4 regions of the Bradyrhizobium sp. RDI18 genome follow, and region 1 is predicted to be linked to each of the others. Evidence: riboswitches for the same ligand, from Rfam matches in the RefSeq annotation. Region 1 holds a riboswitch; each other region holds the start of a gene.

The links. Region 1 has a riboswitch for cobalamin ahead of ACFXS9_RS38430 (ribonucleoside-diphosphate reductase subunit alpha). Riboswitches for the same ligand answer to the same signal wherever they lie in the genome.
Region 2: linked by a shared signal. The riboswitch ahead of ACFXS9_RS04235 (DUF1636 domain-containing protein) and the one ahead of ACFXS9_RS38430 (ribonucleoside-diphosphate reductase subunit alpha) in region 1 are both predicted to bind cobalamin.
Region 3: linked by a shared signal. The riboswitch ahead of ACFXS9_RS36215 (TonB-dependent receptor) and the one ahead of ACFXS9_RS38430 (ribonucleoside-diphosphate reductase subunit alpha) in region 1 are both predicted to bind cobalamin.
Region 4: linked by a shared signal. The riboswitch ahead of ACFXS9_RS04170 (energy-coupling factor ABC transporter permease) and the one ahead of ACFXS9_RS38430 (ribonucleoside-diphosphate reductase subunit alpha) in region 1 are both predicted to bind cobalamin.

Annotation. Positions count from the first base shown of each region.
Region 1 is NZ_JBICRN010000008.1:6,090,251-6,097,407, forward strand. It holds gene metE (5-methyltetrahydropteroyltriglutamate--homocysteine S-methyltransferase) at 1-1,650, opposite strand, end outside; cobalamin riboswitch at 1,763-1,977, opposite strand; cobalamin riboswitch at 2,111-2,331, shown strand; partial or broken gene ACFXS9_RS38430 (ribonucleoside-diphosphate reductase subunit alpha) at 2,444-5,346, shown strand; gene ACFXS9_RS38435 (ribonucleotide-diphosphate reductase subunit beta) at 5,372-6,502, shown strand; gene ACFXS9_RS38440 (sialate O-acetylesterase) at 6,592-7,157, opposite strand, start outside.
Region 2 is NZ_JBICRN010000006.1:682,160-689,316, forward strand. It holds gene cobN (cobaltochelatase subunit CobN) at 1-1,234, opposite strand, end outside; gene cobW (cobalamin biosynthesis protein CobW) at 1,234-2,268, opposite strand; gene ACFXS9_RS04235 (DUF1636 domain-containing protein) at 2,265-2,639, opposite strand; cobalamin riboswitch at 2,731-2,947, opposite strand; gene cobO (cob(I)yrinic acid a,c-diamide adenosyltransferase) at 2,987-3,640, shown strand; gene ACFXS9_RS04245 (cobyric acid synthase) at 3,666-5,114, shown strand; gene cobD (threonine-phosphate decarboxylase CobD) at 5,125-6,093, opposite strand; gene cbiB (adenosylcobinamide-phosphate synthase CbiB) at 6,105-7,046, opposite strand.
Region 3 is NZ_JBICRN010000008.1:5,622,944-5,630,100, reverse strand. It holds gene ACFXS9_RS36230 (ABC transporter substrate-binding protein) at 1-662, opposite strand, end outside; gene ACFXS9_RS36225 (ABC transporter ATP-binding protein) at 662-1,444, opposite strand; gene ACFXS9_RS36220 (FecCD family ABC transporter permease) at 1,441-2,484, opposite strand; cobalamin riboswitch at 2,619-2,817, shown strand; gene ACFXS9_RS36215 (TonB-dependent receptor) at 2,930-5,194, shown strand; gene ACFXS9_RS36210 (transcriptional regulator) at 5,384-5,623, shown strand; gene ACFXS9_RS36205 (hypothetical protein) at 5,630-5,920, shown strand; gene ACFXS9_RS36200 (hypothetical protein) at 5,951-6,193, opposite strand; gene ACFXS9_RS36195 (hypothetical protein) at 6,371-6,544, shown strand; gene ACFXS9_RS36190 (hypothetical protein) at 6,559-7,157, opposite strand, start outside.
Region 4 is NZ_JBICRN010000006.1:669,430-676,586, forward strand. It holds gene cobT (nicotinate-nucleotide--dimethylbenzimidazole phosphoribosyltransferase) at 1-541, opposite strand, end outside; gene cobF (precorrin-6A synthase (deacetylating)) at 594-1,343, opposite strand; partial or broken gene ACFXS9_RS04170 (energy-coupling factor ABC transporter permease) at 1,394-2,070, opposite strand; cobalamin riboswitch at 2,105-2,330, opposite strand; gene cobA (uroporphyrinogen-III C-methyltransferase) at 2,382-3,104, opposite strand; gene ACFXS9_RS04180 (cobyrinate a,c-diamide synthase) at 3,101-4,414, opposite strand; gene cobM (precorrin-4 C(11)-methyltransferase) at 4,414-5,196, opposite strand; gene ACFXS9_RS04190 (cobalamin biosynthesis protein) at 5,193-5,561, opposite strand; partial or broken gene cbiE (precorrin-6y C5,15-methyltransferase (decarboxylating) subunit CbiE) at 5,558-6,738, opposite strand; gene ACFXS9_RS04200 (cobalt-precorrin-6A reductase) at 6,737-7,157, shown strand, end outside.

The DNA.
Region 1 (7,157 bases):
TCCATAGGATTGCACCCAGCCGTGCGCGGTGAAAGCGAAGCCTGCGAGCTGTTCGCCGAAATACTGCACCATGTCGTTGCGCTCGAACTCGCCATGCACGAGCACGTCGAGCCCGATATTTTCCTGCCAGCGCACGGTGCGGGCGGTCTGGTTCTGCAGATAGAGCTTATAGGCTTCGTCCGTCAGGGCGCCCCTGGCGTGCGCGGAGCGGGCGTTCCTGACGTCGGCGGTTTGCGGGAACGAGCCGATGGTGGTGGTCGGGAACGCCGGCAGGTTGAAGCGCTCGCGCTGAACGGTGGCGCGTTCAGCGAAGATGCTGGAGCGGAAGCGCATCGGTTCATTGATGCCGGCAACGCGTGCCGCTACCTTCGCGTCGTGAATGCGCGGCGAGGTCTTGCGGGAGGTCGCCGCCTGGTTCGAGGCTTTCAGCGTGGCTTCGACTGCTCTGCGGCCATCGGCGAGTGCCGTTCCGAGCGTGGCCAGTTCCTCGAGCTTCTGCACCGAAAACGCGAGCCAGCCCTTGATTTCGGGATCGAGCCCGGTCTCCAGCGCCAGATCGATCGGGACGTGCAGTAGCGAGCAGGAGGGGGCGATCTGCACACGGTGCTTGCCGAGTTTGGCGATTGCGGGCTCGAGCTGGTCGAGAAGCCGGCTCAAATCCGCGCGCCAGATGTTACGGCCATCGATGATTCCGAGCGATAGCACGAGGTCATCAGGAAATCCGGCGAGGTCGTCGATCTGCTCCGGCGCGCGCACGAGGTCGAGATGCAGGCCGGCGACGGGCAGGGATAGCGCGGTGTCGCGGTTGGCGCCGAGACCGCCGAAATAGGTCGTCAGCATGATCTTGAGCTGCGGCACTGCGCTCGCGATCTCCGCATAGGCATAATGCAACGCCTGCTGGGCGACAATATCAAGATCGAGCACGAGACACGGCTCGTCGATCTGTACCCATTCCGCGCCCCGGTAGGCAAGTTCGCGCAGCACCTCGATGTAAACCGGCAGCAAGCGATCAAGCAGGGACAGCGGATTGAAGCCGGCATCCTTGCTCTTGGCGAGTTTGAGAAACGTGACCGGGCCGACCAGCACGGGGCGGGTTTGATAGCCCAGCGCCTTGGCTTCCTCGTATTCCTCGATCGGCTTGCGCGAGGCGAGGATGAATTTCTGATCCTTCGTCAGTTCGGGCACCATGTAGTGGTAGTTGGTGTCGAACCATTTTGTCATTTCCAGCGCCGGCACGCCGTGCGCATCGTCATGCCCGTGACTGGCATGGCCGCAATTCGCCTCATGCGGCTTGCCTTGCGTGCCGCGGGCCATCGCGAAGTAAGTCGCAAGCGAGACCGGCCCGCCGCTCCAGCGATAGATTTCCGGGATCGCGCCGACCATCACTGATGTGTCGAGAACCTGGTCGTAGAACGAGAAATCGTTCGACGGAATCACCGTGACGCCGAGCTTTTTCTGGCGCGCCCAGTTTGCGGCGCGAAGCCCGATGCCGGTTTCGATCAGCGCCTTCTCGTCGGTTGCGCCCGACCAGAAACTCTCCAGCGCGAATTTCAACTCACGGCGCGGACCGATGCGCGGCGTGCCGAGGGAGGCAACGCGAAGTGAAGAAGTGGAGATGGTGGAAGTAGACGTAGCTTTGGAAGAAGACATTGGCTTAACCCCAAAAGTTGGGGGCAAAGGCCGAAGTGACACGTCTGGATTTTCGCGAACGGCAGAGCGCGCGCGGAAAATCGCAACCGCACCACCGGGACACCCCGCCCGAGGACGTGTATGTTGTCGAGGCAGGTCTCCTGGCTCGCGGGTCAATGCTGCTGTCCGGCCTTCCCGAAACCTTGCGAGGTCTCAGTGACTTTGTTGGACAGCGGCTCGCCGCTTACAGTTGCGGGGGCAGCTCCGGCTTTGGCTTTTCGGCCGCACCGGCTTCCCTCTTAGCTTCGGAAGAACGTCTCCCGAAGAACCACGACTGGTCCACTTATCGGCAACGCGGCAGGCGCGTCAACTCGGCGACATTCACCGGCGCCTTGTCATTGTTGTTCACAGCCGCGGGGTTCCGTCGCCGAAATTCTTGCACATCGCCCGCGCGCCCCATTGACAGCCGCATCCGAATAACACCAGATATAGCCGTCACGGTCCGCCATGGCCCAACACATGGTGGCTAAGAGGGAAGCCGGTGTATCGCGCGAAAGCCGCGAAAATCCGGCGCTGCCCCCGCAACTGTAAGCAGTGAGTTGTTTCCGAATCTGACGTCACTGATGCGGCATCGCATCGGGAAGACACGGGGACAACAGCGACCTGCGAGCCAGGAGACCTGCCGCGACGCCGAAAAAACGTCCACGGGCGGGGTGTCCCGGCGGCGCTTGCAGATTCATGCCCGCGTTTTCGCGTGGGCTAAAGCTGTAGCGTCCTCTGACATCCGGCCCCAACACAACTACGGGGTCTCTTGATGTCACTCTCTCTCGATCGCGAAGCCAACGCCGCTCCATTCATTCGTCTGCGCCCCGAATCGCTTGTCGCCTCGGAAGCGCAGCCGCCGATGCAGGTGATTCGCCGCAACGGCACGGTTTCGAAATTCGACGCGAGCAAGATTTCGGTCGCGATGACCAAGGCGTTTCTCGCGGTCGAGGGGCATGGCGCGGCGGCCTCCCGCCGGGTGCATGAAATCGTCGAGCAACTGACCGCCGAAGTCGTCGGCGCGCTGTCGCGCCGGATGAGCGAGGGCCGCACCTTTCATATCGAGGACGTGCAGGACCAGGTTGAACTTGCCTTGATGCGCAGCGAGCACCACAAGGTCGCGCGCGCTTATGTGCTCTATCGCGAGGAACGCACGCGCCAGCGTGCCGGACAGGACGTGAAGGCCACCCGGCCATCGGGGAAGCCCTCGTTACGCGTCACGCTGGCCAGTGGCGCGCAGGTCCCGCTCGATATCGCGCGGCTGACGCTGATCATCGAAGAAGCCTGCGCCGGTCTCGAGGGCGTCGGCGCCACGGCGGTGCTCGCGGAGACGCAGCGCAATCTCTATGACGGCATCAGCGAGGACGAACTGGCGCTGGCGTCGGTGATGGCCGCGCGCACGCTGGTGGAGCAGGAGCCGAACTACGCCTATGTCAGCGCGCGGCTCTTGCTCGACAAGCTGCGCACCGAAGTGCTGTCGTTCGTGCATGATACGCCGACCAGCGCGTCGCAGGCCGAGATGGCCGAGCGCTACGGCGAGTGCTTTCCAGCCTACATCAAGGCCGGCATCAAGGCCGAGCTGCTCGATCCCGATCTGGCGCGCTTCGATCTAAAAAAGCTTGCCGCGGCGCTGAAGCCGGAGCGCGACCTGGCATTCCAGTTTCTGGGTCTGCAGACGCTGTACGACCGCTATTTCCTGCATGTGCGCGGCAACCGTATCGAGCTGCCGCAGGCGTTCTTCATGCGCGTCGCGATGGGGCTGGCGATCCGCGAGATCGACCGCGAGGCGCGCGCGATCGAGTTCTACGATCTCCTATCGTCGTTCGACTTCATGGCCTCGACCCCGACGCTGTTCAATTCCGGCACGCTGCGGCCGCAATTGTCGTCCTGCTTCCTCACCACCATCGCGGACGATCTCGACGGCATCTTCAAGTCGGTCAAGGACAATGCACTGCTCGCAAAATACTCCGGCGGGCTCGGCAACGACTGGACCCGCGTGCGTGGGCTCGGCGCGCACATCAAGGGCACCAATGGTGAAAGCCAGGGCGTGGTGCCGTTTCTAAAGGTGGCCAATGACACCGCGATCGCCGTCAACCAGGGCGGCAAGCGGAAAGGCGCGGTCTGCGCCTATCTCGAAACCTGGCACATCGACATCGAGGAATTTCTGGACCTGCGCAAGAACACCGGCGACGATCGCCGCCGCACCCATGACATGAACACCGCGAACTGGGTGCCCGACCTCTTCATGCAGCGCGTCGAGGCCGACGGCGAATGGACTCTGTTCTCGCCGGACGAGACGCCGGACCTGCATGACCTCTACGGCAACGCATTCGCCGAACGTTACGCAGCTTACGAAGCAAAGGCGGCGCGGGGCGAGATCCGCGTGTTCAAGCAGATCCGCGCCACGGATCTCTGGCGCAGGATGCTGACCATGCTGTTCGAGACCGGACATCCCTGGATCACGTTCAAGGATCCCTGCAATCTGCGCTCGCCGCAGCGCCATGCCGGCGTGATTCATTCCTCGAACCTCTGCACCGAGATCACGCTTAACACCTCCGACGACGAGACCGCCGTCTGCAATCTCGGCTCGATCAATCTGCTCAATCACGTGCGGGAAGGCCGGCTGGACGAGGCGCGGCTGCAACGCAGTGTGACGACGGCAATGCGGATGCTCGACAACGTCATCGACATCAATTTCTACACCATCCCCGAAGCGCGCCGTTCGAACCTGCGGCACCGCCCGGTCGGTCTCGGGCTGATGGGATTCCAGGACGCGCTGCAGGCGATGCGGATCGCGATGGCTTCCGATGCGGCGGTGACGTTCGCCGATACCAGCATGGAGATGATTTCCTATTACGCTATTTCGGCCTCCGTCGATCTGGCGGCCGAGCGCGGGCGATACCCATCGTTTGACGGCTCGCTGTGGAGCCGCGGCATCTTGCCGATCGATTCGATCGAACTGCTGGCGGAAGCCCGCGGCAGTCTCGCGATGGACCGCGGCATGACGCTCGACTGGGATAGCTTGCGCGAGCGCGTCAAGGCGACCGGCATGCGCAATTCCAACGTGATGGCGATCGCGCCGACCGCCACGATTTCCAACATCTGCGGCGTCGCGCAGTCGATCGAGCCCGCCTACCAGAACCTCTACGTCAAGTCCAACATGTCCGGCGACTTCACCGTGGTGAACGAATTCCTGGTGCGCGACCTCAAGGCGCGCGGGCTGTGGGACGAGGTGATGGTCAACGACCTCAAATATTTCGATGGCAGCTTGGGGGCATCGATCGCATTCCCGGCGACCTCAAGGCGCTCTATGCCACCGCATTCGAGATCGACAGCGCCTGGCTGATCGAGGCAGCGTCGCGGCGGCAGAAATGGATCGACCAGTCGCAGTCGCTCAACCTCTATATCGCCAACCCTAGCGGCAAGAAGCTCGATGCGCTCTATCGGCTGGCGTGGGCGCGCGGGTTGAAGACAACCTATTACCTGCGCTCGCGCAGCGCGACGCATGTCGAAAAGTCCACGCTCCGGGGGACCGACGGCAAGCTCAATAGCGTCGCGTCCGCGGCGATGATGGCGCCAGCCCCGATCATCGTCGCGCCGGCCGCCACCGCGCCGGATTTAACCGGTGCGGTGGCGTGCTCGATCGATAATCCCGAATGCGAAGCCTGCCAGTAAGCAGCAAGAACAAAAGGAAATCACAATGCTCGACTGGTCCGAACCATCCGCATCCCCGCGTCAGACGCCGCCGTCCGTCGTGGTGCAATCCGTTATTCAGGCCGAACAAACCGGCCTCGGCATGATAGATCGTCGCGGCGGACGCGTATCCGTCGACGACAAGCGGATGATCAACTGCCGCGCCGACGTCAATCAATTGCTGCCGCTGAAGTACAAATGGGCCTGGGAGAAATATCTCGCCGGTTGCAACAATCACTGGATGCCTACCGAAGTTTCCATGCAGGCCGACATCGCGCTGTGGAAATCGCGCGATGGGCTGACGGAAGACGAGCGCCGCGCCATCAAGCGCAACCTCGGTTTCTTCGCGGCCTCCGAAAGCCTGGTCGCCAATAACATCGTGCTGGCGATCTACCGCCATCTGACCAATCCGGAGTGCCGGCAATATCTGCTGCGGCAATCGTTCGAGGAGGCGGTGCACACCCACACCTTCCAATACATCGTCGAAAGCTTAGGATTGGACGAGGGCGAGCTGTTCAACATGTATCGCGAGGTGCCGTCGATTACCGACAAGGCAGCCTGGGCGCTGAAGCACACGCAGCATCTCGACGATCCCGATTTCAAGACCGGGACGCCGCAAGCCGACCAGGCGTTCCTGCGCGATCTCGTCGCCTTCTACGTCATATTCGAAGGTATGTGGTTCTATACGGGCTTCGCGCAGATCCTCTCGCTCGGCCGCCGCAACAAGATGGTCGGCATCGCCGAGCAGTACCAGTACATCCTGCGCGATGAGTCCATTCACCTGAATTTCGGCATCGATGTCATCAACCAGATCAAGATCGAAAACCCGCATCTATGGACCAAGGCGTTCCAGGACGAAGTCCGCGCCATGGTGCGCGAGGCGGCCGAGCTGGAAGCGGCCTACGGGCGCGACACCATGCCGCGCGGTTTTCTCGGGTTGAATGCGGCGCTGTGCGAGAGCTACATGCACTTCATTGCCAACCGCCGCTGCGCGCAGCTCGGGCTGCAGCGGGTGTTCGACGAGACCGAGAATCCGTTTCCGTGGATGTCGGAAGCGATGGACCTGAAGAAGGAGAAGAATTTCTTCGAGACGCGGGTGATCGAGTACCAGAACGGCGGTGCGCTGAGTTGGGAGTAGGGGAAGCCATACTGTCTCAACACGTCGTCCCTGCGAACCCGGGGATCAGGCCGGCCACATCGCGCGACAAGACGTCAGGTCATCAACCGCTACTTGATGAATGCCGCCCAGAGAGCGGCGTTGGCAAGCGTGCCGATCTCGTTCATGTGACAAGCGTCGGAGGGGTTGCGTCCGTCATTTCCGATCGTATCGGTATCGGGCCCTTGGCGGATGTTGAGCGCGTTATCGACAGCAGAGAGTTGACCGGCACGTACCGCAGCCGTGTTCTTCGGCTCGGCTACGCCGCATTTTGTGCTGCGTGACAGATAGAAGGGCGCATCGAACCCAGCCGCTCGAAATCGCTTCACGAGCTGATGCAACAGCGAGGCATATTGTTCTGCTGATATCGTTGACCTCGCGTCCGTTTCACCTTGCTGAAACAGAAAATGCGTCGGCGTCAGGCCCGCTGCCTTCAGCTTCGAGATCGCGTTTGTGATCCAATCCGCCCGCTCATTGTTCAAAAACGAAAGCGAGGAGCTGCCAATGGCAAGGGGTACGACGATCACGCGATCGTAGCGCCCGGCCTGAATCAGGATGTCGCCGAGTCGCGTTGCGAAGCTCCCGCCTATGCCATCGGCGCCCAGCAGGGGATCGGCGGCAGCAAAGCATTTGCCTG
Region 2 (7,157 bases), on a different contig from region 1:
CTGCAGCGCCGAGATCCGACAGCAGCGTCTCGACCGAAGCAAGCGCGTCAAGCCCGACTGCATGTGCGATCTGGTGCGGCCGACCGGGATAGCTCGAAAGCACAATTGCCAGCCGCTTTTCGCCTGCCGGCGTGTTGGCGAGCCTGTGCCAAGCCGCCACCCGCTCGGCGACAGCACACACGCGTTCGTCGTCGGGCCTGTGCGCGAGACCGGCAAATTGCAGATCGGGGTCGCGCTCGCCCGGTGACTTAAAGCTCACCACGCCGGCGAACAGCCGGCCGTCAACCTCCGGCAACACCACATGCATCGCCAGATCGCCCGGCGAAAGACCGCGAAGCGATCCGGCCCAGTCATCGCGCCCGGCCGTCGACAACGCGACCTGGAATACCGGGCAGGATACGATATCGAAAGGCGTCGTGCCACCGTCGCCGACCGCAGAAAAGGCAGTCGCATTCACGATAACGGCCGGAGCACGCTGCTCGAAATGAGCCCTCAACCAATCCGCCACACCGGCAGCTTTCAGCGAGGTCACGAACACGCCATAGGCATCAAAGCCCTTTTGCCGTAGCGCTGTGATCAGCGCGTCGACCGGTGCGGTATCTGCAGCGGTGAGATAGGAACGATAGAAAGTGACCAGCGCGCGCGGCCGCTGATCGGGACTTGGCTGTACCGCCATTGCACCGCAATCCGGGTCGTAGAAACCGATCTCCGGGATTTCAATCTCTCCCATGACGGGCCCCGCATAGAAGCCCGCGGCCAGCGCGAGCTGGGCGATCGACGCTTGCGCCGCCGTCGCACCGCCCTTGTCGCACAAGGCTTTCAGCCGTCTGAGCGTCGAGATGGGTAATGTCGAGAGCGCATCCAGGCGCGGGTCGTCGCGACCGTCCGCCGGGAGCACCGCGAGCGCGATGTCGCGGTCCTTCGCCAATTGATGCAGGGCAGACAGTCCATATGACCAGTAGGACTCGCTACCGATCAGGCGCACCAATACGCCGCGCGCATGCGACAACGTCCGTTCGATATAGGTGTCGACCGACAGCGGATGACGCAGCTCTGCAAGATTCGCGAGCCTCAGCGACGGCAGGCCGGCACGACCGCGGCGCCAGCCGGAAGCAAACGCGGCGAGATCGCTGTCCGAAAACGAGAGCACCACAAGGTCGGCCGGATCCTGGCCGAGATCCTTGGGCGTCGCGGTCTCCTCGAGACCGCGGCTCTCGCGAAAGACGACGTGCATCAGACTCCAAGTCCCGCCCTGATGGCAGCTTCGTCGATGTCGTCGTGTTCACCGATCAGAACCAGCTTCGACTGCCTTGGTCGTGTGCCCCAAGGCATATCGAACTGATGCCGTACCCGCTCCCCGACCGATTGCAGGAGCAATCGCATCGGCTTGCCCGCGACGGCAATATATCCCTTGGCGCGCAGCACATTTTGTTCGCGCGCAAGCCGCTGGATCGATGCGACCAGCGCATCGATGTTCGCAACTTCCGGGAGCTCGACGACAATGGAGGCAAAATCGTTGTGTTCGTGCTCCTCCTCGCCGTCGTGGTGCGAGGGGCGCGCGGCGAGATCGTCTTCGGCCGCCACTTCGAGACCAAGGATCAAACGCGCATCGACTGCGCCGTCGATGACCGGCAGCATCAGCACGCGACGCGGCATCTCGGCGGCAATCGCCGCCTTGGCCGCTTCCAGCCCGTCAGCGCCGGCAAGGTCCGCCTTGGTCAGCAGCACGATATCCGCGCAAGCGATCTGGTCCTCGAACACTTCCGACAGCGGCGTCTCGTGATCGAGATTTTCATCGGCCGCGCGTTGCGCCTCCACTGCGGCAAGGTCCGGCGCGAAGCGACCGGCCGCCACCGCCTCAGCATCCGCCAGCGCGACCACGCCGTCGACCGTGATCCGTGAGCGGATCTCTGGCCAATCGAACGCCTTGAGCAGTGGCTTCGGCAAGGCCAGTCCCGATGTCTCGATCAGGATATGGTCGGGCTTCACCCGGCGCGAGAGCAGCTGCTCCATGGCGGGAATGAAATCGTCGGCGACCGTGCAGCAGATGCAGCCATTGGCAAGCTCGACGATGTTCTCGGCAGGACAGCTGGCGTCCGCGCAGGATTTAAGGATCTCTCCGTCCACGCCTTCGCTGCCGAACTCGTTGACGAGCACCGCAAGCTTCTTGCCGTTCGCGTTGGCGATCAGGTGCTGGATCAGTGTCGTCTTACCCGACCCGAGAAAGCCGGTGACGATGGTGACCGGGACCTTGGCGAGCGTGTTCATTCTGCGGTCTCCGGCACGACGGCGATGGATGGAATGCGGGCAAGCGATTGTTTGCGGAAGATCTCCGGCCGGCTGCGCCATGGCACGATGCCGTCGGACGCCGCCGCATAGGCCGCAGCGCCGGCAACAACATCCGGCGCGTTTACATCGGACAAGCGGCCGTACACATAGGACCAGCGTCCGGGGGCGCTGAGCGCGATCGAGCAGCCTTGGCTGCAAGCGGACAGGCACTCGACCGGAACGACGTTGACGCTTTCCGGCACGCCAGCCTCGAGGATGGCGCTGTGCAGACGCGCGCCTAGCGCGGTTTCGCCTTCCCTTGGCGATTGGCCGGCACGGCAGGTGACACAAACATGAAGCGTGACGGTCATCGCCCCTTCCTCAAAAAATTTGGCGGGGGCGATGAGGCACACGAACCGGTGACGTGAGGGTTCGTTCCCCGTCGCGGATCACCCCGTCCGCCGGTTCAATCGGTGCGCTGGCAGGTCTCCCGGCTTGCGGAGTAGGTTTCCCTTCGATCCCGCCTTCCCAACCCCAAGAGGGATCAGTGGCTTTTGGAATCTCTCCGGTCACGGTCGCGGGGGCGGCTGCGCTTCAGGCTCAAGCTTCGAAACTTTAAGCCCTATCGCATTCCCTCTTCGCCTGTCGTAGGACAGGAACCAACGCTCCCTCACCATTTGCCCTAGCGTGCAACTTGTCAAGCCAAAGGAACGTGCACATGATTTCCGAACCAGATGCCGTTGAGGAGGAAACCATCGTCTCCGAGACTTCGCTCGAGACCCGCCATGCGGCCAAAATGGCGAAGAAGAAGGCCGCCCGTGACCGGATGATGGCCGCCAAGAGCAACGAGAAGGGACTTCTCATCGTCCACACCGGGGCGGGCAAGGGAAAATCTTCCTCGGCCTTCGGTATGATCATGCGGTGCGTGGCGCATGGCTTTCCCTGCGCCGTCGTGCAATTCATCAAGGGGGCGTGGGACACCGGCGAGCGCCGTCTTCTGACCGGGCATTTTGGTGAACTGTGCCAATTCCACGCGATGGGTGAAGGCTTTACGTGGGAAACACAGGACCGTGCCCGCGACATCGCCGCCGCACGCGCGGCATGGGAGAAGGCCATGCAGTTGATCGCCGATCCAGCCCTGCGCATGGTTGTCCTCGACGAGATCAACATTGCGCTTCGCTATGACTATCTCGAGGTTGGCGAAGTGGTCGAGTTTCTAAAGAATGCAAAGCCGCCCATGACGCACGTCGTCCTCACCGGACGCAACGCCAAGCAGGAATTGATCGATGCCGCCGACCTCGTCACCGAGATGACGCTGGTGAAGCATCCGTTCCGATCCGGCATCAAGGCGCAGCCCGGCGTCGAGTTCTGACAAAGTAGCCGAGAAATCCGAATCCATGGCGCGCGCATTGATGATCCAGGGAGCGGGCTCGGATGTGGGCAAGTCGCTCATTGTCGCGGGCCTTGCACGCGCCGCGACGCGCCGCGGCTATCGCGTGCTTCCCTTCAAGCCGCAGAACATGTCGAACAATGCGGCCGTGACCATCGACGGCGGCGAGATCGGACGCGCGCAGGCATTGCAGGCGCAAGCCGCAGGCGTCGAGCCTCACACCGATATGAATCCCGTCTTGCTGAAACCGGAGACGGATGTCGGCGCGCAGATCATCGTTCAGGGACGTCGTGTGGCGACGTTGCGCGCGCGTGAATACGCGGCCATGAAGCCCTCGCTGATGGGTCCGGTTCTCGAGAGCTTCGCCCGCCTGAAGGATCGCGCCGATCTTGTCCTGGTCGAGGGCGCCGGCAGCCCCGCTGAAATCAATTTGCGGAGCGCCGATATCGCCAATATGGGCTTTGCACGCCGGGCGGACGTCCCGGTGGTGCTGATCGGCGACATCGACCGCGGCGGCGTCATCGCGCAGCTCGTCGGAATCAAGACCGTGCTCGATCCCGCGGATGCCGCGATGATCCGCGGTTTCGTCATCAACAAATTCCGCGGCGATCCATCCCTGTTTGACGACGGTTACCGGCTGATCGAAACCCACACATCCTGGCGGGGCTTTGGGGTCCTGCCCTACTTCGCTCGCGCCAACGAGCTTCCGGCCGAAGATGCGTTGGGGCTTGTCGGCGCGCGCAAGGAGGGGCAATGCAAGATCGCCTTTCTCGCGTTGTCGCGGATCGCGAATTTTGACGATCTCGATCCGCTGAAGCTCGAACCCGGCGTGGACCTTGTGATGGTCCGGCCGGGAGAGGCGATCCCTGGCGATGCAAAGCTCGTGATCGTTCCCGGCTCCAAGTCGACACGCGGCGACCTCGCCTTCCTGCGCGCTCAGGGTTGGGACATTGATCTTCTTGCCCACCATCGCCGCGGCGGCCATGTCCTCGGCGTCTGCGGCGGTTACCAGATGCTCGGACGCAATGTGGCGGATCCAGAAGGAATCGAGGGACCCGCGGGAGAAACGCCAGGCCTCGGACTCCTGGATGTGACAACACTGATGACAGAGCAGAAGACGCTCACGCACGTTACAGCGTCCCACGCCGCGACGAACCAACCGATCGAAGCCTATGAGATTCACATCGGGCAGACCGACGGGCCGGATCGCGCAAGGCCATTTGCCAGTCTCGGCGGCGCGCCGGAAGGCGCGGTTTCCAGCGACGGACGCGTGCACGGCAGCTATCTGCACGGCCTGTTCGCGTCCGACCATTTCCGCAAGGCATTTCTCGCGCAACTCGGCATCCCGGCTGCAGACCAGCAGTATCGCGCCAGGGTCGAGAGCGCGCTCGACGCGCTCGCCGAGCACATGGATACCCATCTCGATCTTGAAGGTCTGCTCGCGCTTGCCCGCTGAAGCGTGATCCTCAACGCGAGAGCGCGGCAGCAAACCGCGCCCATTCCGTCTCGTTACCCGGCAAGCCCAGCCGCAGCCATCCCGGCCTTTGCCCAAATACACGCGACCAGATCTGGCTGCGTGCGAGTCGCTCCTGCGCGGCGCGCGCATCGCCGGTTTCATAGAGCCGGAACAGCGGCGTGCCGCCAACCAGTTGCCAGCCCTGCGATTTCACTTCGGCGTCCAGCCGGAGACAGTCGTGTGCCAGACGCCTCGAGGTCGCCTTTGCCCAATCGCGATCGAGCAAAGCGCGCCGTCCGATCGCAATCGCTGCACCCGAAATCGGCCATGGACCCGCCATCGCCGCCAGCGCCGCGACATCAGCCTCGCTGCCGAGCGCGAAACCGAGCCGCAGTCCCGCAAGCCCGTAAAACTTTCCGAACGAGCGCAGGATCAACAGCCCCGGCCGTCCCGCCTCCGGTGCCAGCGACAGGTCGGGGACCGCGTCGCCGAAGCTCTCGTCGATTAAGAGCCGACCGACACGCGGCAAAAGCGCGAGCAATTCGTTCGGATCATGGCGCCGACCGTCTGGATTGTTGGGATTGACGACCACGGCGAGATCCGCACCCGCCAGCCCTTCGAGATCAGAGACTTCGGCCACATCCCAGCCCGCGGCCGAAAGAATCGCTGCGTACTCGTTATAGGTCGGCGCGAGGATCCGCGCCCGGCCGCGAAATGAGAAGAGATGTGGCAGCAACTGAATGGCCGCCTGCGCGCCACCTATAGCTACGATCGGCGCCTTGGTGGTACAGGCTTGCTGCGCCGCCCGATGGAGCGATTCAATATCGGATTGTGAGGGCAAAGCGCTCCAGTGTCTCGGCGCTACCTCGCCCACAGGATATGGCTGCCGATTGATGCCCGTCGAAAGATCGATCCAGTCTTGCACCCGCCCGCCAAAGCGCTGCAGCGCAAGATCGAGATTTCCACCATGCTCAAGCATTTGCTGCTCCTTCATGCGAAGGCCAGGATCGCAAGCACTCCACCCAACAGTATCATGGCGCGGCGGTAGAGCTGCAGTCCCCGGCGGATGTCGGCGGCAAGCGGATCGCGCGCTCCCTCGTTCAGCCAGGGCTCGTTCGCGGTGCTTCCATGATAGATCCGGGGACCGCTGAGCCGCACGCCGAGCGCACCGGCCATGGCTGCTTCCGGCCAACCGGCATTGATCGAGCGGTGGCGGTTCGCATCACGCACCATGCAGGACATCGCATCCGAAGGCCGCCCGGCGACCAGCGTGAACAGACAACCGGTGAGACGCGCCGGAATGAAATTTGCGAGATCGTCGATGCGCGCGGCGGCCCAACCGAAAGATCCGTGCCGCTCGGTGCGATGGCCGATCATGGAATCGAGCGTATTGATCGCCTTGTAGCCGACGATACCCGGAAGCCCGAACAACGCCCCCCAGAACACCGGCGCGACGATGCCGTCGGAGGCGTTCTCGGCCATGCTCTCGATGGCCGCACGTGCAATTCCTGCCTCATCGAGAGCTGCGGGATCGCGTCCCACGATGTGCGCGACCGCTGCACGTGCGGCTGCGATATCACCGGATTGCAAGGGATGCGCAACGGCGGCGACATGATCATAGAGCGAACGCAGTGCGACCAAGGGCCAGGCCAGAATTCCCAGGAGGACGATGCGGCTCCATTCAAAGGCAAGCGCCGCCTGAACCGCCCATCCAATTCCGGCCGAAAGCCCAATCACGAAAAGCGCCACGGCTGCGCCAGCAATCCTCCGGATTCCGGGCGGGTCGATGGACCTGTTGAAGCTGATATCGAGGATGTTGACCAGCCTGCCGAGCCATGTGACGGGATGGCCCACGCGGGCGAACAATGCATCGGGCCAGCCCAACAGGGCGTCCACCGTCATCGCCAATGCCATCGCCCCCGCAAAGTCCACGCATCGTCTCCTGTCATGCCTGATCCTGATGCACAAGAATTCCGCACCAAGGCAAGCCCCACCTCGCCCGATTTCCGCCTTTGTCTTTATCGGAGATTGGTGATTACTGCA
Region 3 (7,157 bases), 470 kb from region 1:
CCGGCTTGCGAAACCACGATGAAGTCGGGCCTCAAGGACACGATCGCCTCCAGCGAGGCGAATCCGCCGAAGCTAAAGCCGAGATCGCCGGCGGCGCTGCGCAGCCCGACTTCGCCCAGCAGCGAACCGAGAAAGCTGTCGCTACCCGCCACCCAGCCGCGCCGCGACAGCGGCAGCACGCGATAATGCCGCTCGGCGGCGGCACGGCGGGCGCGCGCCAGCGCGGCGTCGAGCCGCGCGATTTGGGCGGCCGCGCGATCGGGGTGCCCGGTCATGTCGCCGACCTCGCGGATCTGCGCGCGGGCTTCGTCGAGGTTTCGCGGCACGGCGAGCTCGGCAAGATGAAGACCCTTCGCCTTCAACAGCTCCCGCGTCGAGCGCTTGTCAAACGCGCTGGCCATGACCAGATCCGGCTTGAGCAAGAGCACGTCCTCGGCCGCGCCTGACAATACCGGATAGCGGCTGATGTCGCCCGCCGGTGATTGCCAGCCGTCGCGCGCGAAGCGGCTGAGGCCCAAAATCTGCTCGGGGTCGGCCAACGTCAGCAGCAACTGATCGCTGCAGACATTCATCGACACCATACGCGGTGGGCTGGCCGCGAATACTGCGCCGCCTGACATCGCCAACGCGGCGATCGCGACAAGAAAGCCGGACCGTCGCATCAGATATCCGCCCAGGGCACGATGACCGCCTCGCGCTGATATTCCGCGCGGTAGGCGCTGATCCGAAACACGTCCGCCATCACCCGCTCCGATAGCCCCTCGCTCGGCGTGCCCCACGACACTAGATTGCCTTCCTTCAGCACCAGCACATGGTCGGCAAACCGCGCAGCAAGCCCGAGATCGTGCGTCACCACGATGACCAGCACGCCCTTGTCCGCGGTCGCGCGCAAATTCTTCATGACGTCGATCTGGTGCCGCGGATCGAGCGAGGCGGTCGGCTCGTCGGCCAGAATGATCGGTGCCTCCACCGCCAGCGCGCGCGCCAACGCCACGCGGCTGCGCTCGCCGCCGGACAACTCGGTGACGCGGCGATCGCTGAACTCCATCACGTCGACCGCCTGCATCGCGCGCAGCACGGCCTCGGCGTCCTTCGGCGACAGCCGCGCCGGATCGGTTGCGCCATGCGGGTAGCGGCCGAGCGCCACGATATCGCGCGCCGGCAGCGGCCAATGCACGAGATGCCCCTGCGGCAGATAACCGAAGCGTTTGGCGCGCTCGCGAAGCGGCAGCGAGGCCAGCGCATCGCCGCCGACAGTGATCTCGCCTTCGGAGGGGATTAGCCCGGCCAGCGCTCGCAACAACGTCGTCTTGCCGGCGCCGTTCGGGCCGACCAGCGCCACCAGGTGTCCCGCCGACAGCGCCAGCGAAACGTCCTTCAGCACGACGCGGCCGGCGAGCCGCACGCCTATCCCCCTTGCGGTCAGCAGCGCCGTTTTGCTCATGCGACCCCTCCGCCGAGCGCGCGGCGTTCGCGCATGATGAGATAGAGGAAGAACGGCACGCCGATGATCGAGGTCAGCACACCGACCTTGATGTCCGACGTCGAGGGAATGATGCGCACCGCGATGTCCGCCGCCAGCAGCAGCGCCGAGCCCGCGAGTGCGCTCGGCACCAGCAGCCGCCCGGGGTCGTGGCCGATCAGGGGCCGCATCAGATGCGGCGCGACCAGGCCGATGAAACCGATGGTGCCGGTGACGGCGACCGCGCCGCCGACACCGAGCGCGACGCCTGAAATCACGAACAGCCGCAGGCGGCCCACATCGACGCCAAGGCTCTGCGCGGTTTCCTCGCCCAGGCTCAGCGCGCGAAAGGCATGGCGCTGGCTGAACAGCATGATCGCACCGGCAATGATGAACGGAAACGCCAGCATGACATGCTGAAAGCTGCGGTCCTCCAGCGAGCCGAGCAGCCAGAACGCGATCTCCAGCACCAGGAAGGGATTTCTGGAGAGGTTCATCACCAGCGCGGTGGCGGCGCCTGCAAAGCTCGATATAGCAAGACCGGACAGGATCAGGATCAACAGCCCGGCGTTGCGGCCGGCGATCGCAAGAAGCACGAACACCGAAGCGAACGCCGCGACGATCGCCGCTACCGGGAGCGCATAGGAGCGCACGTCGGCCAGCCCGAGCGCAATCACCAGCACCGCGCCGAACGCGGCCGATTGCGGCGCGCCGAACAGCGAGGGCGAGGCCAGCGGATTGCGGAGCAAACCCTGCAGCGACGCGCCCGATAGCCCGAGAATGGCGCCGATCGCCAGCGCCAGCAGCGTGCGCGGCAGGCGGATTTCCCGCACGATCACCTGCGACACTTCGCTGCCGCCACCGAACAGCGCTTCCGCCACCGCAAGCGGCGACAACCGCACCGGACCGATGCCGAGCGAGATCAGCATCAAGAGCACAACGAGGGCGGCAAGCGCTGCCGTCGCGCCGATCCGCCGGCGCGCGGCTTCCTCGTTGGTCAGGGTTACGGCCTCAACACTCATCGATCGTCCTAAAGCAGGTTTACCCGCCCCGGTACAGGCGGCGGGCAGGCCTGCTCATGCGGCAAAAATAGCGCACTCGTCCAGTGAGGATCGCCGGACGCCCCGGGGCGCATTGACTCGGACTTTGACAAACTTCTACCATAGTTCCCGACGGTTCCCGTTTTGGGGATCAAAAGGGAATGCGGTGCGGGGAAATCCCCAATTCCGCGGCTGCCCCCGCAACTGTAAGCGGCGAATCCTTCGTCATGAGCCACTGGGCATCTCGGTCCTGGGAAGGCGACGATGGGTAGCGACCCGCGAGCCAGGAGACCTGCCGTCAGCCGTGGTCACACGCGAAGATGTCGGTCGGGGAGTACAGACATTAGCTTCACCTGAGCTGCTGAAAGCACATGGTGAGACTTGGTTCGCTGTGACGTGCCACTGACGTCATACCGAGGTCCAAGTCATGTCTTTCACCAACACAGCCACGCGGCGGCGCCGCCTTTGGCTCGCCAGCAGCTTCCTGATACCCATCGCATCGTTCGGTATTTCCGGCGCAGAAGCGCAGCAGGCGCCGTCCGAGCCATTGCCGCCGATTGAGATTACTTCACCCACCGACCCGAACCGGACCCGCGCAAAACCGACCTACGATGAAGGATCGACGTCGCGCCGCGTCGTACCGGCGGCTGCACCGTCGACCGGCAGGCGGCCCGCATCCGGGATAGGCTCGGATGTCTCATCGCAAAGCGCCCCGCAAGGCGCGGGCGCAGGCGGCGGCCGGCAGTTCTCCGGCATCGTCGGCACTGCGTCGACCGTTATTACTGCCGAAGAGATCGCGCATTCGCCGGCGCAAACGCTGCAGGAAATCATCGCGCAAACGCCCGGCGTCCAGCTCACCAGCTTGTTTGGTGGCGTCAACGGCGCCAAGACCTCCGTCGACCTCCGCGGCTTCGGCGCGTTCGCGACTTCAAATACCCTGGTGCTCATCAACGGCCGAAGGCTCAACGACATCGACATGGCCGGCGTCGATTTTTCGACCATCCCGCGCGATTCGATCGAGCGCATTGAAATCACCCGCGGCAATAGCGGCGCGGTACTGTATGGCGACAACGCGGTCGGCGGTGTCATCAACATCGTACTGAAGAACGGCGTCGGCGGCCCACCAGTCGCGATTCGCAGCGAAGCCGGCGTCGGTTCGTTCAATCAACGACTTGCGGATCTCTCGGCCACGACCAATTACGGGCCGTGGTCGACGTCATTCTATGGCAACGCCATCAAGTCCGACGGCTATCGCGAAAACAACGCGCTCGATCAGCGCAACGGGGTCGGCAATCTCAACTACACCACGCCCGACCTCAAGGCGTTCCTGACGGTGACCGGCGACGACCAAAAGCTCGGATTCCCCGGCGGTCGCTTGGTCGATCCCTCGATCGGCGTCAACGAACTGGTCACGAACCGACGGGGCGCCGCTACGCCGTTCGATTACGGCAACCAGCAGGGCGCCAGCGCCACCGCCGGTTTCACCAAAACCCTTTGGAACGGCGCCGAGCTCATCGTCGACGGTGGAGTACGGAAGAAGGATACGCAAAGCGGGTTCTTCGGTGCGGTACCATTTGCGTCGCCATTTCCGAGCTTCTCCTCCACCTACAACGACGCATCGTTGCTGACCTGGTCGATCACGCCGAGATTGAGCGTCAAGAACGCGATCTTCGGGATGCCCTCACAGATCCTTACAGGCATCGACTATTACGATGCGACGTTCAATCAGGAACGCGGGGCGTTCAAAGGCGTTGCACCAATCCACACCTACGATCTGGCGCAGCAGACACTGGCTGGCTATTGGCAGCAAACATTAGGCCTGTTGCCGACGACGGATTTCTCCTATGGCGCCCGCGTGCAGAACACCCGCCTGGGCGCGCGGGACCGCTTCGATGGAACGGCTCCATTTGCGTTCGGTACCGAGGCGCTTCCGCTCGACAGCGACGAGACGCAATACGCCTTGCATGTTGGGCTCGAGCACCGGCTCAACAACACATTCTCGTTGTTTGGCCGTGCTGCGCGCGCGTTCCGTACTCCGACTGTCGATGAACGGGTCTCCAGCGGACCTTTCTTCGTTCCGGGGACCTTTCAGTTGAAAACCCAGACCTCGCACGACATCGAGGGCGGATTCCGCATCAAGTCCGGCGGCTTCCAGATGCAATCGAGCATCTACAACATGGACCTCGAGAACGAGATCCATTTCATCCCGGCGCTGTTCTTCAACGTTAACCTCGATCCGACCCGCCGCTATGGCTCCGAGACCAGCGCTTCGTTGCGCGTCAGCGACACCGTGCTGCTGCGGGGCGGCGTGGCGTACACCCGCGCCGTGTTTCGCGAAGGGCCGTTCGCCGGTAACGACGTCCCGCTGGTGTCACGCTACACCGCGAGCGGCGGCGTGACCTGGAACATCTGGCAGAACTATTTGGTGTTCGACGCCACCGTGCGGGCCTGGAGCGAGCGCTTCATGGACAACGACCAGGCCAACACCCAGCGACGTATTCCGGCGGACGCCACCGTCGATTTGAAGCTAAGCGGCGCCTACGATCGCTTCTTCTGGTCGGTGGGCGTGAACAATCTGTTCAATGCGCTGTACTACGACTACGCGATCGCGAGCTCGTTCACGCCGGGCCGTTTCTCGGCCTATCCGCTGCCCGGCCGCACCTTCATGGTAAAGGCCGGCGCGACGTTCTGACCGATATAGCCGGTTCGGTTTGCTGCCGGACCGGCTCGACCTGCCGAGTTCCCGCAACCTTCATATCAAGGCAGATTCTGTCAGAAACTGCGCCATTTTCGACCGAAAATAACATCCTCTGCGCGCCGATCCGTGGTAAATGGGCCACAGACCGCTCGACGATATCAGTCGTGATGTCAGAGGTATGACATGGATGATGAGCCGAAGAGCGCCGCCGAGCTGAAAGAAATGAGGCTCAACCGCAAGCGCGCCCAGGAAGTCGACGGCATCAAGGCGATGGCCGAGATCGCGGCTGCCGATGTTGCGATCCGCCAGCGAACCGAGAAGCTGCGCGCGCTGCGCCTGGCAAAGGAAGCGGCCGACCGTGCAAATCCGCCGGAATCGAAGGTCAAGGGCAAGACCAAAGCCAGGATTGCGAAAAGAGGCTGACCTGAAATGACGAAAGAGGATCGCGATCGCGCCCAGGCGCGCTTCGACAAGGCCGCCAAGGCAGTTCAGGACGCAAAGTCCGGCAAGGCCGAACGCGATGCAGCGGCGAAAGCCGTGCTCGACAATATGGCGAAGCTGAAGGCGTTGCGGCTCGCGCGCGAAGCAGCCGAGCCGCAACGTGCGCCCGCCGCAAAGGCCGCAAAGAAGGCGCGCAGCAGCACAAAGCGGCCCGACGAAAAGCCGGTGGCCCTGTCCGAGTGGCTGGCGAGCCAGCAGAACGGCGGACGGCGAACCTGAGATCGGCCGATCGAACTCGAAGATCCGGCGTTACGCCGGCCCCGGCCAATCGATCATCGATCGCGTCTTGTTCTCGGCATCGTAAACCTGCACCTGAAGCATCTGGAAGCGGTTCTTCAACGCCATGCCCGCTTCCTCAGCCGCCTCCACCGTATCGTGATGCGACTTGAAGTGGCCATCCACGACCAGCGAATAACCGGCGGTCGGAGCCTTGTCGGCGCGGAGGATCTTGCGCTGTTGCGGTTCATCGAGCGCAATGCGGGGCTTCTTCATACTGGCTCCATGTGATGCCCTTCGAGCTGAAGCCGCAAAAAGGGCGGGAAGAATCGTTTGACCGGCGCTAGGATACCTTCCGGGCGCGATTAGATTGAGGTCATGCCGTTACCCTGAGTCGGCATGCAGCGCAAACGCCGATTGATCCGGCGAGAAGCATCACTTTGGTGAAATCACATGGGCGGAACAGGCAGGAAGAACAGCGAGCCTCCGAACGAGCCTCCGAAACAGGGCGATGCCAAACCGAAGAAGCCACCGCGCCCGCCGGTTGAGGAGGAGGAGGACCACGAGGACGGCGACATCGCTACGCCGAAGCGGGACCGTTATGGCCCCGACGATGAGCCGTTGTAGCCTCATAAAAGCTGTCATCGCCCGGTCAAGCCGGGCGATGACGAGTTGTGTTGGTAGAATCCTTCGCTTTCAATCACCCGAATACTCGCTGCATCGAGCAGATGCGCGCCAAAGCCACCGAGCGCTAGTTTGATCGCCAGCTTCGGCGAAGCCAGCAGCACGGGTGCCGTCATCGCCAGCGGCACGGCGCTGATCCAGTCCGATTGCACCGGTGTGAGTTCTTCGCTGCTGCCGGCATAAGGCCCGCGCGCCGCAGCGAGATGCAAACATTCCCTGAGAATGTCGGGCCGCGTTCCGCCGCGCGCCGCACATCCGAGCAGCGCCTGCATCGCCAGGTGCGTGAGCACGCCCTCGCGGCTTGCGAGCAATGGCGCCGGCGTCTCGCCCAGCGAGATCAGAAGCAAAAGTCCGACGAGATCGACGCCGGAGCGATAGGCATTCATCGGCTCGACCAGCCGCGGATTGCAATCGATCAGCAATGGCGCGGTATCGACGTCCGGCATGATGTAATCGACCGACAGCGCACCCTGCCAATCGAGCGCCCGGCCGATCTGTTCGAGATAAGCGCGAACGACCGGCCGGCTTACGCTCTGCTTGATCGCCTCGCCGCCGC
Region 4 (7,157 bases), on a different contig from region 1:
TCGTGGTGTTGCCGATCCCCATGTCACCAAGGATCAGAAGATCTGGCTCTGCTGAGGCCGCCCGCGCGACGGCGCGCTTGCCGCAGTCGAAGGCGAAGGCGACCTCCCCCAACTCGAGCGCCGCTTCCTTGCTGAAATCCCGGCTGCCCCGGCGCGGCTTGTCTGTCGCGACTCCCGGGATTGGCTGTTCGGCGAGCGTGCCGGCATCGACGATCTCCAGAATTGAGCCCAGCTCGCGCGCGAGAACCGAAATTGCTGCACCGCCTGACGCGAAATTCGACATCATCGCGCTCGTAACTTCCTGAGGATAGGCCGATACTCCCTGCGCGACGATGCCGTGATCCCCTGCAAAGACGATGATCGGCACGCGCTCGGCTCGAGGCCGGTCGGTTTGTTGCAGACCGGCGAGCTCGATCGCGAGCTGCTCGAGGCGACCCAGCGCACCGGTCGGCTTGGTGAGCTCGGCCTGACGGGCCAGGGCGGCATCGCGATGGACGGTCGAAACGCCCGGGCACTCCTGGTAGACCCACTCGGGTAGCATGTGGTCCTGCCCTTGGTGATGGTTCAAGATGCCAGCGGCCTTCGCACGAGTGCTACGACACGCGCTTGAGGATGTAGCTATCCATGATCCAGCCGTGCCTGGCGCGTGCTTCCTGTCGTGCGGCGACGATGCCTGGCCCCACTTCTGCAAGCGCACCTGACATGGTGATCTGCTCGGGCATCCCGAGATAGGCGCCCCACCAGATATGTAGTCCGTTCGGGTCGAGCGACTGGAACGCGGCAACGCCATCGAGCATGATGACCACGGTGTCGGTGCCTGACGGCCAACCGACCTCGCGCAGCCGCCGTCCGGTGGTGACGAGAAAGAGCTCCCCGATGTCGTTCAGCGGCAGTGCATGCGCGGCGCAAAGCGTCTGGATCGACGTGACGCCTGGCACGACCTCGATCATTGGCAACGGATCAAGCCTTCGTGCGATCCGCAGGCTCGAGTCGTATAGCGAAGGATCGCCCCAGATCAGCAGGGCAACGCGCCCGTCATGACCGAGATACGCCGCAATTGCCCGGGACCAGGTCACGGCGACGGCGTCGTGCCATTCCTCCACTCCCTTGCGGTAGTGCTCCTGCGCGGTGCCGCGAACGGGCAGGTCGAACTCAGCAACGCGCGTGCGGCTGTTCGTCAAGGCTTGCGCACAAATCAGCCGGCGCAGGTCGGCGAGATCGGACTTCGCGGCACCTTTGCGCGGAATCAGCACCAGGTCAGCCGCATTGATCGCGCGGATCGCAGCAAGCGTGAGCTGCTCGGGATCGCCGCAGCCAATGCCTATCAGGGAGAGTGTCAGCATCACGTTATGAGTGGGGGCGGCCGCGACTTGCGACCGCCCTTACGCCATCTTCAGGCGGCGTTGTGAAGGCGATAGGTAACAAGACCGTCGGCCATCACATCTCGCAGTGATTTCGCCAGTGCCAGCACGGCCAGATCGGCCAGCGGCTCAAATACTACGACGAGCGCGTAGGAAGCGGCGAAAGACGCGATGGAGGCGAGGTTCTCGGCCGCAAAGCCCGCACCATACAGCGCCCAGAAGGCGACCCACGCCACGATGCCGGATTGATAGGCGGTCGAAAGCGCAAGCGCCTGGCGATACTGCAGGTCAACATAGGCGGTGCTGCGAGGAATGATCCACCCGGCCAGCGCCTGGATCGCAAACAAAGGCACCAGCAGCGTGGTCACGTTGATACCATATTGCGGCAAGTCGGTCGGTACGAAGAACAGCCCCTGCAGCAGAAGACCAAGCGCCAGCCCGAATGCGGCTGGCGCTGCGCCGAACAGGAGAAACAGCGTCGAGCCGAGAATGAAATGCACCTCCGAGACCCCGATCCGGAAATGCGGCAGCAGTTCGAAGAAAGAGAAGACCAGGACCGTTGTTGCGACGGTGCGCACCGCGAATGAAACAAACCCTGCTCGCGCACGGTTTCGACCGTGAGCTTGAGAGCGCAGCCGGCGGCAACGGCACCGGTCGCGTAACTCAGCACGAGCTTGGCGCCCGTAACGATACCTGGTTCGATATGCATGACTTACGTCCCTTCTGCCGTCACACGACGGCGCTGGTGTTAAAAACTGCAGGGCCGGTCTTCTGGCTCGCGGTTCAAAACGGGCCCCGGCATTCCCAAGCTGACGGCCCAGTGGCGGATTGGAGCCCCTCACCGCCTTACAGGCGCGGGGGGGGGGCGGCCGGGGCTTTGGGCGCCGCATTCAGGTCCGCCCTTGCCCGGTTCCCGATTATGCTCCGGCGCTTTGCGCCGCTTCGAGCACCATGCCTGATCTGTGTGCTCCTTCCGACGAGGAGACGTCAAGGGGCTCGCGAGATCGGGCGACGGCCTCATCATAGAGTCTCTCCCGCCAGCGCGCCGAAAAGAATGACCGCCGCCGTTGCGGCGCTGGCTTGCGCGAGCTGCTCTGCAAGCTTTGCAATCGTGGTGCGGACAATCCGCTCCTGGGCGCGGCCCAGAGACTCCGCAAATAGCGCCGGGGTGTCGGGAGCCATGCCGTGCTCGATCAGCTTTGCCGCGAGCGCCGGGAATGTGCGCTTGCCCATATAGACCACGGTCGTCGATTCCGGATCGGCCAGTGCCGCCCAATTGAGATTCGCGGGCAACCGCCCGGTGACATCTGGGCCGGTCACGAACTGGACGCGGCGCGAGGTGTGCCGGCGGGTGAGTGGAATGCCGCGCGCTGCCGCAACGCAGGCCGACGTGACGCCTGGAATGATCTCGTAGTCAATGCCCGCAGTTTGCAGCGCCTCAATTTCTTCTTCAAGCCGGCCGACGATGCCGGCGTCTCCCGATTTCAAACGAACAACGCGGGCGCCTGCGGCGGCGTAGTCGATGAGCAGCCGGTTGACGTGCTCCTGTTTGGCTGAGGGCCGGCCCACACGCTTGCCAACCGCTACCAGATTGGCCCCGGCTCGGGCGTAATCGAGGATCGCGCCCGAGGCAAAGTCGTCATACAGCACGACATCAGCGGCGCGCAGACGCGCTGCCGCCTTGAGCGTCAGGAGCTCGGGATCGCCTGGGCCGGCCGAGACAAAGGAAACAAAGCCGCTCACCTGTCCTCCGCAATGAGGTGGAAGAACGTGCCGGTGGCGTAGCCGCGCCGCGAGCCCGTCTCCGCAACGACCGCGCCAGTCGCGTCGCGTACGATAGCCAAAGCTGTATCGGGCTGCGAGACGATCGTGGAGTAATGGAATTCATGGCCGCGCAGTAGCGCGCCGGCCTGATATCCGGGCATCGGCAGAGCAAGTTCCGCAAGCCGATAGCCCAGATGCATGCGACGTTGGGCAAAACTCGTATGCAGGCCGAGCAGTCCCGTCATCTCATGGTGTGTGCCGTGGGCGTCAGTTAAAGCGGTGCCAAGCAGCATGTAGCCGCCACACTCGCCATGCACCGGCCGTGTCTCGGCAAAGGATTTTAGCGCACGGCGACATCGGCGATTTGCCGCGAGTTGGCCGGCGTGCAATTCCGGATAGCCGCCGGGCAGCCAGCAGACGTCGGCACTGTCATCAGGACCCTCGTCGGCGAGCGGCGAGAAGGTCGTGATCTCGGCTCCGGCGGCACGCCAGGCCTCCAGCATGTGCGGATAGACGAACGAGAATGCGCCGTCGCGCGCCAGAGCGATGCGTTGCCCGGGTGGCTTTACGCTTGGGCCGTACGCGGCGCATGGCGCCGTCCAGGCGCATGCCGCCGATTGCAGCACTGCATCGAGATCGACATGCTCAGCGACGAAGCGGGCGGCTTCCGCGATCAGGCCGTCGACCTCGCCCTGCTCCTCAGCCTGTACCAGGCCAAGATGCCGCTTCGGCAAAGTGATCGCGGCGTGGCGGGGCAACGTCCCGAACACCAGAATGCCGGCGCCTGCCATGGCACGGCGCACCAGGTCCTCGTGCCGCGTGCTGGCGACGCGGTTGAGAACGACGCCGGCAAGACGCACGCCCGCGCGGAAATCGCGCAGTCCCGCAGCCACCGCTGCAGCGGTTTGCGCCTGTCCGGAAGGATCGATCACAAGCAGGACCGGCCAGCCCATCATCTCGGCAATATCGGCGGTGGCGCCGGTGCCCGAGACGCCCCGCGCGGCAACGCCATCGAACAGGCCCATCGAACCTTCGGCCAGAACGAGATCCGCATCCGCACCGCGCGCGGCGAGCACTTCGATCGCCTCACGCCGCATGGCCCAGCTGTCGATATTGACGGAGGCGCGTCCCGTAGCGGCGGTATGAAAGGCCGGATCGATGTAGTCCGGCCCGCTCTTGAAGCACTGGACCTTCAGCCCGCGATCGCGATAGGCGCGGGCCAGCGCCAGCGTCAGCGTCGTCTTGCCGACACCGGATGCCGGCGCGGAGATGACGAGGCTCCGCGCCATCACGACGCCTCCGGAAAACGCGGCGTCGTGCCGACAGGCCGGTAGCGACGGTCATAATCGGTGGCGTACAGACGACTTTCGCCAAACTCCTCCGTTCCCAAGGTACAGCCGACCAGGATGAGGGCAGTGCGTTCGAGCTCGGTACCAACCGCAGCGTCCAAGGTACCGAGCGTGGCGCGGATGATGCGCTGGTCGGGCCAGCTCGCGCGCCAGACGATCGCCACCGGGCAGTCCAGACCATAATGAGGCGCGAGTTCGGCGACCACCTTGGCGAGCATATGCACCGAGAGATGGATGGCGAGCACCGCACCGGTGGCGGCGAAGGCGGCGAGTTTTTCGCCCTCAGGCATCGCGCTCGCCCTGCCCGGCGTTCGCGTCAGCACCACGGACTGCGCAAGACCCGGCAGCGTGAGCTCGACTTCGAGCGCCGCCGCCGCTGCGGAAAAGGCCGGCACGCCGGGGGTGATTGTATAGGGAATGTAAAGCGCACGCAGGCGGCGCAATTGCTCGCCCATCGCCGACCAGATCGAAAGGTCGCCGGAATGAAGCCGTGCGACATCCTTGCCTTCCGCGTGCGCGGCAACGATCTCGGCGATGATCTCATCGAGCGATAGCCGTGCGGTATTGACGATCCGCGCACCTTGCTGGCAATGCGCAAGAACGCCCTCGGGCACGAGCGAGCCAGCATATAGGCAGACCGGACAGGCGGCAATCAGATCACGGCCGCGCAAGGTCAGCAGATCGGCGGCCCCCGGCCCTGCGCCAATGAAGTGCACCGTCATTCGCCATCTCCTTCCGCGATCGCTGCGGTGGCCGTCCGATCGTGCGAAACCATCCGTGTCGAAATAAGGCGCGCATGTCGGCCGGCCGCTACAAGCGCGGCGGCTTCCGCGACGGATCCCGCGCCGAGCTTCGCCTTGATGAATTCAGACTGTGTCGGCGTAATGATGCCAGCCAGGGCCTTGGCCGGCACGGCCTTGATCGGCACGTTGAGCTCACGCGCCAGCAATTTGAGCGCCGCCGCTTCTGCCTTCTCGCTGACGGTTGCGACAGCCGCGATTCCGTCGGGACCACCTGCGGCGACAAGCGCTTCGCGCAGCGAAGCAACATTCACGTCACGCCTGAATCCCAGACCCGCGACCTTCACTTCACCGCACTCCATTGCACGACCGGCCGCGCCGCCTCCCAGGACCGGTAGCGGCCGAGGCTACCTGCCTGCGCGATTTCGACCCGCATCAGTTCGCCGCCGCAACGCTGCTGCAGGTCCGACAGCAACGCCTCCGTCTCCAACGTGACGGCGTGCGCAACGATCCGCGTTCCCGCCTGCATGCGGGACCACACGCCATCGAACATCGCGGCATCAAGCCCTCCGCCGACGAACACCGCCTGTGGTGTCTCGATGCCCGACAGAATGCCGGGGGCCGTTCCCTCGATGACGGTGATCCGATGCGCCAAGCCGAAGGCGGCGGCATTGCTGCGGATATTCGCCGCGCGATCGCCTCGTGCTTCGATGGCCGTCGCCACGCCTCCGCACAAGGCCCACTCCACGGAGATCGAGCCGGAGCCCGCACCGATGTCCCACAATCGCTCGCCGGGCTTGGGTGCCAGCACCGAAAGCGCAAGAGCGCGCATCGGACGCTTGGTAATCTGGCCGTCATGCACGAACAGCGAATCCGGGAGGCCAGAACTGCGTGACAGCCCGTCCGATCCGCCGGCCTCCAACGCAATGGCTGCCAGACCGGCGCTATGGTCGGTGACGTAGCTGTCAGCGCGATGTTGCGTGATGGTCTCGCGTGGGCCGCCAACCGCGGTGAGAGTCCATAACCGCGACTCCCCCAGCCGCGCGCTGTCAGCCATTCGGCCAGATCGCCGGCCGCCTTGCCGTCGCGCACCAGACAAATGATGCGCGCGCGGCGCGCCAGATGCGGAACCAGCCGTTCAAACGGTGCAGCATGAAGGCCGAGACAGCTCACGGATTCCAGCCGCCAGCCAAGCCGTGCTGCCGCCAGCGAGAATGTTGACGGTGCGGAATGGACGATCCATTCGCCGGCAAGCAATTTCTCCGCGAGACTTGCGCCGACGCCGTGCCAGAACGGATCGCCCGAGGCGAGCACCGCCGTCGGCCGGCCGCGGCAGGCCAGCACGCAGTCCGCATCGAACGGCACCGGCCAGGGACGGCCGCGGTCGGCAATGCCTGCCAGCGCGAGATGCCGTTCGCCGCCAAAAACCGTTTCGGCTTCTGCAAGGGCTTTTCGACTTGCTTCGGAGAGGCCTGCAAGGCCATCTTCGCCGATGCCGATAATTGTCAGCCAGGGATTACCCATGATGCGCGCCCTCATCCTGGGCGGAACGAGCGATGCCAATGTGCTCGCGGACGCCGCGGCGCGTGCGGGGCTCAACGCGGTCTATTCCTACGGGGGACGCACCCGCGCCCCTGCAAACCAGCCGCTGCCGACCCGCATCGGCGGCTTCGGCGGCGCGAGCGGCCTTGCCGAATACCTTCGTCGAGAACGAATTACGCATGTCATTGACGCGACCCATCCCTTCGCGGCCGAGATGAGCCGCAACGCGGTTGCGGCGTGTGCGACGAGTGGAGCCCAGCTGATCGCGCTCGAGCGCGCGCCCTGGGCGAAAGCGCACGATGAAAGCTGGATCGAGGTCGCGGACATCAGCTCCGCTGTCGCGGTGTTGCCAGACGAGCACGCGCAGGTGTTTCTTGCGATCGGCCGGCAGCATATCGCCC